DNA from 4 places in the Comamonas sp. 14P8.1.4 genome. Region 1 is predicted to be linked to each of the others. Evidence: predicted binding sites of a transcription regulator. Region 1 holds the regulator's gene; each other region holds the start of a gene.
The links. Region 1 encodes sigma-54, which starts transcription at its own class of promoters, with help from an activator protein. Its sites were predicted from a motif close to TGGCANGNAANCTGCTTT; they were not measured.

Region 1 (3,499 bases):
CGCTGCTGCGCATTGGTGGTGGTGGACACGCCTTCGATGATGCCGACCTTGTCACCGGCCTTCAGCTCTTTCGCCAAACGCTCGCCCACAATCTTGGCGCCCAGGCGGTTATCAGGGCCGACAAAAGGAATGTTCAGGTGCTTTTCCTTCAGGGCTTCAGGATCCAGGCGGTTGTCGATGTTCACCACGATCACGCCCTTGTCCACGGCATTCTTGAGCACAGGCACCAGGGCCTTGGAGTCGGCCGGTGCAATCACGATGGCCTGGGCCTTCTGGGCCACCATCTGCTCGACCATCTTGATCTGGGCTGCGGTATCGGTCTCGTTCTTGATGCCGTTGCTCACCAGCACATAGTTCTTGTGCTCTTTGTTGTGGGCCTTGGCACCGTCTTCCATGGTGCGGAAGAACTCATTGGCCAGCGACTTCATGACCAGCGCCACCTTGGGCTTTTCTTCGGCATGGGCCACAGGTGCAAATGCACCGCAAACGGCCAGGGCAGCGGCACCGATGGCCAGCAGGGTGTGACGACGTTGTTGCATGGTGATACTCCGAGCGCTGCATGCGCTCAACTGGTTAACACAAGTCCGGGAGAAGAAAAAGAAATGCGCCACCCAAAGGTAGCGCATTTCGTGATGGATCGCCGCGCGATTTTATCGGGCGAACGCAAGATTAACGCATGAGCGAGTACAAACCAACATTGCCGCCAAGGGTTGCGAGCCCCGCTTACAGCGCCTTGCGCAAATTGGCGGGTGCAATTTTGAGCGCCTCTCGGTACTTGGCCACTGTGCGGCGCGCGCACTCAATGCCCTGCTCCTTGAGCATCTCGGCAATCTGACTGTCCGACAGCGGTTTCTTCGCACTTTCCGCCGATACAAACTGCTTGATCAGCGCACGCACTGCCGTGCTGGAGGCGTTGCCTCCGGTTTCCGTCCCCAGACCCGAGCCAAAGAAGAACTTCAGCTCATACGTGCCATGGGGGGTGGACATGTACTTGGCCGTGGTCACGCGGCTGATGGTGGATTCGTGCAGTCCCAGTTCATCGGCAATGTCGCGCAGCACCAGCGGGCGCATGGCCAGCTCACCGTGCACGAAGAAGTTCTTCTGCCGCTCCACAATGGCTTTGGAAACGCGCAAGATCGTGTCAAAGCGCTGTTGCACGTTCTTGATGAACCAGCGCGCCTCCTGCAGGCGCTGCTGCAGGCCTGCATGGCCCTCACTGCCCTTGTGCCCACGCAGTGCGCCTGCGTAAATCTCATGCACGCGCAGCCGGGGCATGACATCGGGGTTGAGCTGTACGCTGAACTGCGCCAGCCCGTCCGCCCCCCGGCGGTTGGCCTTCTTGACGATGACGTCGGGCACGATCACGTGGCGCTCCACATCCACAAAGCGGCGCCCGGGCTTGGGCTCCAGCCGCGCAATGACGGCCAGCGCTGCACGCACCTTGGCTTCAGGCAGACCGCAGGCTTGCATGAGTTTGCGCACATCGCGGCGGGCCAGCATTTCCAGTGGCTGGGCACACAGCAGCAGCGCCTGCGCCACCAGCTCGCTGTCGTCGCCCTGGTGTTGCTGGTTGAGCAGCTGCAGGCGCAGGCATTCGGACAGATTACGCGCCCCCACACCCACGGGCTCCAGCGATTGCAGCAGGCGCAGCGCCACGGTAAAGCGGTGCACCAGCTCTTCCAGCTGCTCGAGGTCCTCGCTGCCTGCCAGCCCCACGGCAAGCTCTTCCAGCGAGTCTTCCAGATAACCGTCGTCGTTGAGGTTTTCGATCAGAAAGCGCAGCGCGTACCGATCCAGCTCCGAAAGGCGCAGCGACAGAGACTGCTGCAGCAAATGATCGGTCAACGATTCATGGGTGCCCGCCAACTCCAGGGCGGTAGGGGCATCGTCATCGTCGTTGCGGTTGCCACGCGCCGGGGCTTCGCTACCCCATTCGCCGTCATCGAAAGACGACATGTCCACGCTGCCATCGCCCTCCCAGTCGCTGGGCACATCGCTTTCGGCAGCAGAAAAATCTTGCTCTTTTTGGCCTTCAGCGCCTGTGGTGCTTGCGCTGTCCGCTACTGAATAGTGTGCATCTTCCGCCGCATGGGCATCGTATTCCGATGCGGTGTCTGCACTGTCCACGCCAAACTCTTCGCGCGGCGCATCCTCGGTAGACAGTTCAAGGAAAGGGTTGTCGTCGAGCATGTGCTCGACCTCTTGAGAAAGCTCCAGCGTCGATAGCTGCAGGAGACGAATGGATTGCTGCAGTTGCGGTGTCAACGCCAAATGCTGTGAGACCCGCAGTGACAAACCTGGCTTCAACGCTGTACCCCCTCTTTTGCTCTCTCGACCTTTGTTGTTTTTTAGGACCGCTGGAGAGGACTACATCCGGAAATGTTCGCCGAGGTAAACCCGGCGCACATCCGGGTTCTCGACAATCTCCTGCGGCGTTCCCTGCGCCAGCACTGTGCCATCACTGATGATGAACGCATGGTCACAGATACCCAGTGTTTCGCGCACGTTGTGATCGGTAATCAGCACACCGATGCCGCGCTCTTTGAGGAAACCGATGATGCGCTGAATCTCGATCACCGCGATGGGGTCGATACCGGCAAACGGCTCATCCAGCAAGATGAAGCGTGGGTTGGTCGCCAGCGCACGGGCAATTTCCACCCGGCGGCGTTCACCACCGGACAGCGCCAGCGACGGCGACTTGCGCAGGTGGTCCACACGCAGCTCTTGCAGCAAGGTGGTGAGCTGCTGCTCAATCTCATCCTTGCCCAGCGGCTTGCCCGCTGCATCCTTTTGCAGCTCCAGCACGGCGCGCACGTTGTCTTCCACATTCAGCTTGCGGAAGATGGAGGCTTCTTGCGGCAGGTACGACAGCCCCAGACGTGAGCGCTGGTGAATGGGCATGCCACCCACCGACTGGCCATCGATGAACACATCACCGCCATCGCTGCGCACCAGCCCCACAATCATGTAAAACGAGGTGGTCTTGCCGGCGCCATTAGGGCCCAGCAGCCCAACCACTTCGCCTTTTTGCACGGTCATGGACACGTCTTTGACCACCTTGCGGCTGCCATAGGACTTGGCCAGATGGCGCGCTTCCAGCTTGCTGGATGCCGCCGTATCTTGGGAATGCTCAGCCATTACTTTCCTTGCAAATTCAGTTCACCCGAAGGCTGCAAAGGCTGCGCTGGGGCCGTTGATGGCTGCGCCGGTGCGCTGGCCTTGGGCGCCAAAATAGCGCGCACACGGCCGCCCGAGCCAGCAGGGGCCGACGAAGGCTCGCTGCTGCGCTTCTCACCATCCACCGTGAACACGTCGGTCAGGTTGTTATAGGTGATGACGCTGCCCATGATGTCATCGCTGAGCTTGCCGCCGGTATAACGGCGCAGCTGGCCACGGCGAATCAGCTTCACATCGTCGGTCTGGCCGTTGTATTCAATGATCTCGCCCTCGCCTTCGACGACTTCGTCGGGGGCGCCGGGGGCGGTATCGCGTTTCTGCC
Region 2 (3,499 bases), 940 kb from region 1:
GCAGATGACATCGAGCGTTGCAAACCTATCTATGAAGCGATTCCCGGTTGGACCGATTCGACCGTGGGCGTGGTGGACTACAACAAGCTGCCCGTTAACGCGCAGCGTTACCTGCAGCGCATCGAAGAAGTGACCGGCGTGCCGATCGCGATGGTTTCGACCAGCCCTGACCGTGCGCACACCATCCTGATGCAAAACCCTTACGCAGCTGCTTAAGTGCTTCTGCCTTTTTAAACACGCTCCTTGCGAAGACATTGAGACAGGACACACACATGTTGACTGAAGACGGCAAGCACCTGTACGTCAGCTACGACGAATACCACGGCTTGATTGAGAAGCTGGCGCTGAAGATTCACCAGTCCGGCTGGGAATTCGACACCATCCTGTGCCTGGCACGTGGTGGCCTCCGCCCCGGTGACATTTTGAGCCGTATTTTCGACAAGCCTTTGGCCATCATGTCCACCAGTTCCTACCGTGCGGAAGCCGGTAAGGTGCAGGGGCATCTGGACATCGGTCGCTTCATTGCGACCCCAAAGGGTGAAATCGCTGGCCGCGTGCTGCTGGTGGATGACTTGGCCGACACAGGCGTGACGTTGAACGCCGTGGTCAAGCGCCTGAAGGAAAACTACGAGCCCATCACCGAATTGCGCACTGCCGTGATCTGGACCAAGGGTGTCTCGAACTTCAAGGCAGACTACTCGGTGGAAGACCTGCCGACCAATCCTTGGATTCACCAGCCTTTCGAGGGCTATGACAACCTGAATGCTGAAAAGCTGATGGAAAAGTGGAAGCTGTAATCCAGCTTGTCACCTCAAAAAAAGGAGCCCTGTAGGCTCCTTTTTTTATGGCGAAAATTCATAAATAAGAGCAGCTTGCGCTTGCAACTTGGTCACTTCAAACCAAAAAACATCTGAAATCTATGAATACAGAGCGCTAAGCGCTCTTGTTTTTTATGAACTGCCGCGCGGCAGGGCTTTGTCTGGGCATGCGGGGCGGCTTCGTTATGCTGGCGGGCATGCAAATGATCTTGGATGCGCTGTGGCGCGCAATGGCCGATTGCCTGCGGGGCAGGGTGATTGCGTGGTCCTTATTCCCGCTGTTGCTGCTAATGCTGATGGTGGCTTTGGTGGGGCTTTTCTGGTGGGATGGAGCCGTCACGACCGTGCAGTCTTGGCTGGAGCGGGCCAGCTGGCTGCAATGGCTGTGGGGCTGGATGGGCACGGCCACAGCAACGGCCAGTGCCGTGGCCGCTGCTGTTGTGGTGGTGCTGGTACTCAGCCCCATTCTGGTCATGCTGGCGCTGGCTGTGGTGGCGGTGGTGATGACGCCCAAGATGGTGGAGCTGGTGGCGCAGCGGCGCTTTCCCCATTTGCAGCGCAAGCAGGGCGGTGGCTGGGTGAGCAGTGCACTGTGGGCCTCGGGCTCTACAACGGTGGCGCTGCTGGCTTTGGTGCTGTCGGTGCCGCTGTGGCTGGTGCCGCCTTTGATTTTGGTGTTGCCGCCGCTGATCTGGGGTTGGCTCACCTACCGCGTCATGACGTTTGATGCCTTGGCCGAGCACGCCAGCAAAGCAGAGCGGCAAGCCATTTTTAAAGTGCACCGTTACCGCCTCATTGTGATGGGGCTGGTATGTGGCTACATCGGCGCAGCGCCCAGCATTGTGTGGGCTTCCGGTATCGTCTTTGCGGCGGCCTTTTGGGTACTGATTCCTATAGCCGTATGGATTTACGCCTTGGTGCTGGCCTTCTCTTCCCTGTGGTTTGCCCACTACGGGTTGGCGGCGCTCTACAGCTTGCGCGGTGAGGCAGCAGATGCGGCTGGGCAGGTGCCGACGCTCCCTGAAGCAAGGTAAAGTGCAGCCTGTTGCCAATATTGGTGCAGCGCTGTATGTGTATGTGGGTGTGCACCAATGTGGTGAGTGTGCTGTAACTAAAATGGTGCAAAAAAAGCGGGGCCGCTGAATCCCTTCTTTTGTGCACCAAATTGGTGAATTATTGATCTGTGCATGAAGCTATGAATTTCATGGCCTTATGCTTTTGAAAGTGGATGGATGTGGTTGGTGCAAGCTGGCACATAAAGTGCTTGCCTAACGACGTACTTTCTATGAAGCGCTTTTCCAGGAGAACCTGATGGCTAAGACCGTTGCAGACGTGATGAACATGGTGAAGGAGAACGAAGTCAAGTTTGTTGACTTCCGCTTCACCGATACCCGCGGCAAAGAACAGCACGTGACCGTGCCTGTGTCGCACTTCGACGAAGACAAGTTCACTTCGGGCCACGCATTTGATGGTTCTTCCATCGCTGGCTGGAAGGGTATCGAAGCGTCGGACATGCAACTGATGCCCGATCCCGCGACCGCCAACATCGACCCCTTCTTTGAAGAAACCACACTGATTTTGCAGTGCGATGTGATCGAACCCGGTGATGGCAAGGCCTATGACCGCGACCCACGTTCCGTGGCAAAGCGCGCTGAAGCCTATCTGAAGGCTTCCGGCCTGGGCGATACCGCTTACTTTGGTCCAGAACCCGAATTCTTCATCTTCGACGGCGTGCGTTGGGGTACTGAGCCTCACAACCCCTTCTTCGAAATCGAAGAATACGAAGCACCTTGGAACACGGGCACCAAGTTTGAAGGCGGCAACCGTGGCCACCGCCCACGCGTCAAGGGTGGTTACTTTCCTGTGCCTCCCGTCGACAGCACGCAAGACATGCGCGCTGAAATGTCCCTGATCCTCGAATCGCTGGGTATTCCTGTCGAAGTGTTCCACCACGAAGTGGCTGGCGCTGGCCAAAACGAAATCGGCACACGTTTCTCGACCCTGGTTGAGCGTGCTGACTGGACACAGCTGCAAAAGTACGTGATCTGGAACGTGGCGAACACCTACGGCAAGACCGCGACTTTCATGCCCAAGCCTTACGCTGGCGACAACGGCTCTGGCATGCACGTGCACCAGTCTGTGTGGAAAGACGGCAAGAACCTGTTCGCAGGCGACGGCTATGCTGGCCTGTCTGACTTCGCGCTGTACTACATCGGCGGCATCATCAAGCACGCACGTGCACTGAACGCCATCACCAACCCTGGTACCAACTCGTACAAGCGTCTGGTGCCCGGCTTTGAAGCGCCTGTGAAGCTGGCTTACTCGGCCAAGAACCGTTCCGCTTCCATCCGTATTCCTTACGTGAGCAACCCCAAGGGTCGCCGCGTGGAAGCCCGCTTCCCTGATCCACTGATGAACCCCTACCTGGGCTTTGCTGCCCTGCTGATGGCGGGTCTGGACGGCGTGGAAAACAAGATTCACCCCGGCGAAGCTGCGACCAAGGATCTGTACCACCTGCCTCCAGAAGAAGACAAGTTGGTGCCAACTGTCTGCCACAGCTTGGATCAAGCGTTGGAAGCATTGGACAAGGACCGCGCGTTCCTGACCAAGGGTGGTGTGTTCTCCGACAGCATGATCGATGCCTATATCGAACTGAAGATGGGCGAAGTGACTCGCTTCCG
Region 3 (3,499 bases), on a different contig from region 1:
CGTCAGCCAGCCCGCGCTGGCGCGCTACCAGCCGCAAGAGTTCAAACCCGGCGAGCAATACCAAACCGATGAAGAGCTGGTGCGCCTGGCCGGTGACATTGCCACCACCATCTTCCACCCCGTGGGCACCACCAAAATGGGCCGCGATGACGACCCCATGGCCGTGCTGGACAGCCGCCTGCGCGTGCGCGGTGTGCAGGCGCTGCGCGTGGTGGACGCCGGGGCCATGCCCACCATCACCAGTGGCAACACCAACAGCCCGACGCTGATGCTGGCAGAAAAAGCGGCGCAGTGGATCCGCGCTGACCGCAAGGCGCGCAGCAGCCAGGTGCCGCTGGCAGAAGCCATCACAGCCCCCAGCCGCGCTGTGGCACCCGCGCATTCGCTGACGGCGTAGATCTCATCAGGCGCTACGCCGTCAAAAAGAGAGCGCGTAGCGCCGGTCAAGCTTACTCTTCCAGCTGATTTGACCGCCAACCGCAGCATTGACAAGCATCAACCGCTCTCTTTTTTAATAAAGCAGCAATACAGCGCTCAGCGCAAACCGCCGACGTAGCGCTCACCCTCATCGAGCGGCGGCGCACTGCTGGCCCGCAGGCTGTGGCCCACGCGCTCCACCAGCGGCACGGTGGCAGGCTTTTGCGTGTTGCCCGCGCGCACCAGCGTCTCCAGCCGCTGGGCCAGCTCGGCCAGGTTGTCGTCACCCGTCTCCCGGGCCTGCTCCCGTGCCACCCGCACCACTTCGCGCGCGTAGTCATCGTTGACGGCCATCCAGTCCGTATCCGTCACGCGCCCGGCCTTGCGCCGCAAGGCCACATGCAGATGCGCGGCCACGGCGACCCGTTCAGTGTTTGCCATTGCGTCCCTCCTTGCTGCTGCGCAGAGCGGCCATCACTGGCCCATCTGCTCACGGTGTTGCGTCACATCCAGCCCTTGTTGCTCTTCCTGCAGATCGACCCGCACGATCACCAGGCGGTCGGTCACCCACATCAGCGCGCACGTGGCGGCAAAGCTGAAGGCCGCCACCACCAGCACGGCCACGGTTTGCGCCAGCAAATTGCCCTGCGCGCCAGAGATGGTGCTGTTCACAAACACCCCGGTCAGGATGGAGCCCACAATGCCGCCCAGCCCGTGCACACCAAATACATCCAGCGCGTCATCGGCGCCCAGCCAGCGTTTGAACCCTGTGGCCCCCCAGTAGCAGACCAGCCCGGCCATCAGCCCGATCGCCAGGCCCGCGCCCAGGCCCACAAAGCCCGCCGCCGGTGTCACGGCCACCAAGCCGGCCACCAGCCCCGAGCACAACCCCAGCAGCGACACGCGGCGGTGGAACAACCACTCTCCCGCGGCCCAGCCCATGGCACCGCCAGCGGCCGCCAGGTGCGTCACTACCATGGCCAGGGCCGCGCGGCCATCGGCCGCCAGGGCAGAGCCCCCGTTGAAGCCAAACCACCCCACCCACAGCAGGCACGCGCCCAGCATGGTCCAGCCCAGGTTGTAGGGCTGAAACGGCTCGCGCCCATAGCCCGTGCGCTTGCCCAGGTAGCAGGCACAAGCCAACCCGGCCGCCCCGGCGTTCACGTGCACCACCGCGCCCCCGGCAAAGTCCAGCGCCCCCATGCGGGCCAACCAACCACCGGGCTCCCACACCCAGTGCGCGATCGGAACATACACCAGCAAGCTCCACAGCGCCATGAACAGCATCAGTGCGCCAAAGCGCATGCGCTCGACCAAGGCGCCCACAATCAGCGCCGCCGTGATGATGGCGAACGTCAGTTGAAACAGCGCGTATGCCGCCTCCGGAATGTGCGGCGCGATATGGCTGACGGACAGCTGCTGCGCCGCCTGCTGGTAATCCAGCCCCTCCAACCACAGCCGCTGCAGCCCGCCGATCCAGGCCGTGCCCGGCGTGAATGCCAGCGAATAGCCCACGGCGAACCACACCACACTCACCACGCAGGCCGCGCCCAGCACCGCCGCCAGGGTGTTCAACACATTCTTGCGCCGCACCATGCCCGCGTAGAACAGCGCCACACCGGGCAGCGTCATCAACAGCACCAGTGCGGTAGACATCAGCACCCAGGCCGTGTCTGCACCCTGAATATCGGCAAACCCCACCATCTGCTGCGCCTGCACACCCATGGGCAATGCCCACAACGCCGCTGCGCCCCCACCCCATCTGCACAGCCTGTTTCGCATCTCCATGCCGACCTCCCGTGGCTTCTTTTGGTAGAGGCCACCAAGCACAAGCTGTGCCCACACCGACAGACGGCACACCCCGCCACAGGGCTGTCAGACAGAAAGTCACACACTTGCGGGAAATCCCCGATGCACCATTGCAAGGCACGACTTACATTGCATTCACTCTAGCGCGCACCAAGGTGCAGCAGCCAGGAGGGCCCGAGGAGACAACTCGATCCACAACCAGACCAATATTCAAAAAGCATCCACCAATGAGATGCCTTTCCAAAGCGCCGGTACCCCGGCGCTTTTTGTTTGGGCTGGTGACAGCCTTTTGCCATGCGCCCAGCGCACAATGCGCAGCTATGGAATGGATCTTTGTCTCTCTGGCTTCGGCCCTGGCTGGTTTTGTGGATGCCATCGTGGGCGGTGGCGGGCTGATTCTGGTGCCCGCCATGTTCGCCGCCTTCCCCAACGCCGCGCCCGCCACCTTGTTTGGCACCAACAAAAGCGCCGCGGTCTGGGGCACGGCCATGTCCACCTGGCAGTACAGCCGCCGTATTCAGATCACCTGGGCCACCATCGTGCCGGGCATTGCGGCGGCCGGTGTCGGCGCATTCAGCGGCGCCTGGGCTGTCACCCTGGTCAACCCCGACTTTCTGCGCAAGCTGCTGCCCTTCATCTTGCTGGGCGTGCTGCTCTACACCCTGGCCAAAAAAGACATGGGCCGCGAGCACACCCCCCACCACAGCGTGCGCACCACCCAATGGCTGACGGCAGCCATCGGCCTAGTGATCGGGTTTTACGACGGCTTTTTCGGCCCCGGCACGGGCAGCTTCTTTGTCTTTCTGCTGGTGCGCTTGCTGGGCTATGACTTTCTGAACGCCTCCATCAACGCCAAGCTGATGAACGTCATGACCAATCTGGCGGCCATCGCGCTGTTTGCCATGAAGGGCCATGTGTGGTGGCACTTTGCCGTGCCCTTGGCCATTGCCAATGTGCTGGGCAGCATGCTGGGCACCTGGATGGCGCTGCGCCACGGGGCGGGTTTTGTGCGCATCATCTTCATCGTGGTGGTGAGCCTGCTGATCTGCAAAACAGGCTGGGATGCCTTCGGCGCCTGAGCGCACGCGCACCCTTGCAAGCCGGAAGCCCTCGGGGCTGCTCAGTCACCCTTCTGCAACAAAGAAGGGCGACTTCTATAATCGAGACCTGTTTTCGCCCTCAGGCTGCTCCATTTTGGTGCTCTTGCACCATTCGTCGAGCAGCACAGCCCTGGCCCTGCGGCCAAGCTGTGGCCTCCATGTTTCCGCGCCGC
Region 4 (3,499 bases), on a different contig from region 1:
AGCGCTGGAGGCCCGTGTGCAAGAGCGCACGCAAGCCTTGCATGAAGCGCTGCGCCAGCAACAAGCGCTGAGCACGCACTCCGAACACATCCGCGAAGAAGAGCGCACCCGCATTGCCCGCGAGGTGCATGATGAGCTGGGCAGCCTTTTGGTAGCGCTCAAACTTGATGTGAAATGGATGGAAAAGCGCTTGGCCTCTGCGGCTGCCACGCAGAGCGCCCCAGCCAGCGACTGGCATGCATTGCTGCAGCGCAAGTGCCACAGCATGGGGCGCTTGATTGAAGATGCCGTCGACAACGTGGGCCGCATCATCACCGACTTGCGCCCCAGCATTCTGGACCACCAAGGTTTGTGGGCTGCGCTGGAGTGGCAGGCTCAGGAGTGCGCAGAAAAGAGTGAGCTTCAGTTCCACTGGCGCTGTGACGTGGGCCACATCGAAGCGCCTGCGGGCAATGTGGCAATGGGCATTTTCCGCATCTTCCAAGAGGTTTTGACCAATGTGGCCCGGCATGCGCAGGCGAGTGAGCTGACTGTGCAACTGCATTGCCGCAATCAGCAATTGCATTTGCGAGTGTGTGACGACGGCCAAGGGATGGAGCAACGCCATTGGCAAGCTGCACAAGCCTATGGCGTGATGGGCATGCACGAACGGGCAAGGCAGTTAGGTGGACAGCTGAGCATCTTTAGTCAGCCCGGTAAAGGCACCTGTGTCACCTTGCAAGTGCCTTTATCAATGTCTGAAACGGCCACCTCAGAGGTGGTGCTTTGAGCGCTATGAAAACATTGAACATCATGCTGGCCGATGACCACCGCATCGTGCGCGAAGGCATGAAGCAAGTGTTTGCAGATACGCAGGACATCCGCGTGGTGGCTGAGGCGGCGGATGGCGAGGCGGTGCTGGACTACCTGAATGCGCCACAGCAACGTATCGACTTGCTGGTGCTGGACATTGCCATGCCCGGCCAAGACGGTTTGTCGGTGCTGGGCACATTGCGCCGTACGCACCCGCACTTGCCAACCTTGGTGCTCAGTACCTATCCGGATCGGCAATATGCGGTGCGCTGCATCCAGCTTGGTGCCAAAGGCTATCTCAACAAAAGTGCAGATCCGGATGACATGGTGCAGGCGGTGCGCCAGATTGGTGCAGGGGGGCTGTACGTAAGCCCTGGCACGGCGCAAGCGCTAGCTATGGCAGTGAGCCGCAACAGCAAGGGCGATGGGCTGTCTTACAGAGAGCAACAGGTCTACAAGCTGCTGACTTCGGGGATGAGCGTGACCGAGATCAGCGCTCAGTTAAGTTTGGCGAGCAACACGGTCAGTACCTACCGCACGCGCATTTTGGAGAAGACCGGCACCAAAAACGATGTGGAGCTGACGCTGTACGCCCTCCACCAACCATCGCAGCTATAGCCAAGCGCACTTTTGTAGGGCTGGCACTACAAGGGTTCGCAGTTTGTGCAGCGATTTGCGAGAGAACAACCGATTGGCACGCATTCAGGTCTGGATGTTGCAAAGAGCAGGGCATTGCTTGCTTCAAGAGGTGTGCCATGTTCAAACTGCCCCGTTCCCTGACCGCTGCCGCATACGATGCTGATCGCCCCCTGCAACTGCGTTGTGCGTGCGGCCAAAACCATGCCCCGGAGGACCACGATACGGTGGCCAACAGCGTCGAGGCGCTGAGCAATGACCGCATTGAGGCCACGGTCGTCAAAGCCCTGTTCCCGCACGATGGAGTGCGCCGCAACCTCCTGAAAGCAGTCGGTGCAGGTACGTTGCGCGCAGCGATTGGCTCGGTGTTGCCGTTGGGCGCTTTGCAGGCCATGGCACAGGAAAAAGGGCCCTTGGAAAAAACCAACGTCAAGATTGGCTTTATCCCGATTACCTGCGCCACGCCATTGATCATGGCCCACCCCATGGGCTTTTATGAGGCCGAAGGGCTCAAGGCTGAAGTTATCAAAACAGCCAACTGGGCGCTGATTCGCGACAAGATGATTCACGGTGAGCACGATGTCTCTCACTTCCTGAGCCCTCAGCCTATTGCCATGAGTCTGGGGCTGGGTTCCTCGAAAGCGGCCATGCGTGTCGCGACCATCCAGAACACCAATGGTCAGGCTATTACGCTGGCCAACAAACACAAGAACAACCGTGATCCGAAAAACTGGAAGGGCATGAAGTTTGCCGTGCCGTTTGAGCACAGCATGCACAACTTCCTGCTGCGTTACTACGTGGCGGAGCACGGTTTGAACCCTGATACCGATATCCAGATCCGCGTAGTCCCTCCACCAGAAATGGTGGCCAATCTGCGTGCTGGCAACATTGACGGCTATCTCGGCCCTGATCCGTTCAACCAGCGTGCTGTGTTTGAAGAAGTGGGCTTCATTCACCTGCTGACCAAAGAGCTGTGGGAAGGACACCCGTGCTGCGCTTTCGGAGCTTCAGAGAAATTCATCCAGCAGGCCCCGAATACGTTTGCCGCACTGTTCCGCGCCGTGCTCAAGTCTTCGACCATGGCGCGTGATCCTGCCAACCGTGATGCCATCGCCAAAGCGATTGCCCCCGCCAATTACTTGAACCAGCCTGAAATTGTTATCAAGCAGGTGCTGACCGGGCGCTTTGCCGATGGTCTGGGCAACATCCAGAACGTGCCCAACCGCGCAGACTTTGACCCCATTCCGTGGCAGTCCATGGCGGTGTGGATCTTGACCCAGATGAAGCGCTGGGGCTACCTCAAGGAAGACGTGAACTACCAGCAATTGGCGCAGCAAATCTTCCTGATCACCGATGCCAAGAAACACATGCAGGCGTTGGGCATGCCGGTGCCGGAAGGGGTAACGCGCAAGTTCACCATCATGGGTAAGGAGTTTGATCCGGCACAGCCTGAGGCCTACCTTCAAAGCTTTGCGATTCGCAAGACCAACTGATCGAGTGGAGGGTTTGGTATGAAAAAAGCTTCTCTGCGCATACAGGCTTGGGCCATTTCCTTGGCCTTGCTGGTTTGCATATTGGCGGTGTGGTCGGGGTTGACGGTTGGCGGTGGCACATCGGGCGCTGTGGCCAATCTCAACCCCGAACAGATTGAGTACATGCAGATGTTGGGCAAATCGCCGGAAGGTGAAGGGGGCAGCAAAGCAGGATTCCCCAGTCCGGGTGAATTTGGTGCCGCCGTGGTGCAGCACCTGTCCCAGCCGTTCTATGACAACGGCCCCAACGATAAAGGCATTGGCATTCAGTTGGGCTGGTCGCTGCTGCGCGTGGCAGCAGGCTTTTTCTTGGCTTGTTTGGTCGCCATTCCATTGGGCTTTGTGATTGGCATGTCACCGCTGCTGTACAGGGCGTTGGACCCCTTCATTCAAGTGCTTAAGCCTATCTCTCCACTGGCATGGATGCCCTTGGCGCTCTACACCATCAAGGACTCCTCCGCCAGCGGCATTTTTGTGATCTTTATTTGCTCGGTCTGGCCCATGCTGGTCAACACCGCCTTTGGTGTGGCCGGCGTCAA

Region 2: glnA (type I glutamate--ammonia ligase) is a predicted target of sigma-54. The motif match lies at 2,068-2,085, and genes of this name have one in related genera.
Region 3: AC27VO_RS05390 (ammonium transporter) is a predicted target of sigma-54. The motif match lies at 2,241-2,258, and genes of this name have one in related genera.
Region 4: AC27VO_RS05690 (CmpA/NrtA family ABC transporter substrate-binding protein) is a predicted target of sigma-54. The motif match lies at 1,485-1,502, and genes of this name have one in related genera.

Annotation. Positions count from the first base shown of each region.
Region 1 is NZ_JBYOKN010000001.1:14,337-17,835, reverse strand. It holds gene AC27VO_RS00095 (sugar ABC transporter substrate-binding protein) at 1-539, opposite strand, end outside; gene AC27VO_RS00090 (RNA polymerase factor sigma-54) at 724-2,307, opposite strand; gene lptB (LPS export ABC transporter ATP-binding protein) at 2,368-3,138, opposite strand; gene lptA (lipopolysaccharide transport periplasmic protein LptA) at 3,138-3,499, opposite strand, start outside.
Region 2 is NZ_JBYOKN010000001.1:957,559-961,057, forward strand. It holds gene AC27VO_RS04455 (adenylosuccinate synthase) at 1-216, shown strand, start outside; gene AC27VO_RS04460 (phosphoribosyltransferase) at 273-797, shown strand; gene AC27VO_RS04465 (EI24 domain-containing protein) at 1,016-1,852, shown strand; gene glnA (type I glutamate--ammonia ligase) at 2,130-3,499, shown strand, end outside.
Region 3 is NZ_JBYOKN010000002.1:155,457-158,955, forward strand. It holds gene AC27VO_RS05380 (GMC family oxidoreductase) at 1-397, shown strand, start outside; gene AC27VO_RS05385 (hypothetical protein) at 535-858, opposite strand; gene AC27VO_RS05390 (ammonium transporter) at 892-2,205, opposite strand; gene AC27VO_RS05395 (sulfite exporter TauE/SafE family protein) at 2,547-3,305, shown strand.
Region 4 is NZ_JBYOKN010000002.1:217,195-220,693, forward strand. It holds gene AC27VO_RS05680 (PAS domain-containing sensor histidine kinase) at 1-769, shown strand, start outside; gene AC27VO_RS05685 (response regulator) at 775-1,410, shown strand; gene AC27VO_RS05690 (CmpA/NrtA family ABC transporter substrate-binding protein) at 1,548-2,921, shown strand; gene ntrB (nitrate ABC transporter permease) at 2,940-3,499, shown strand, end outside.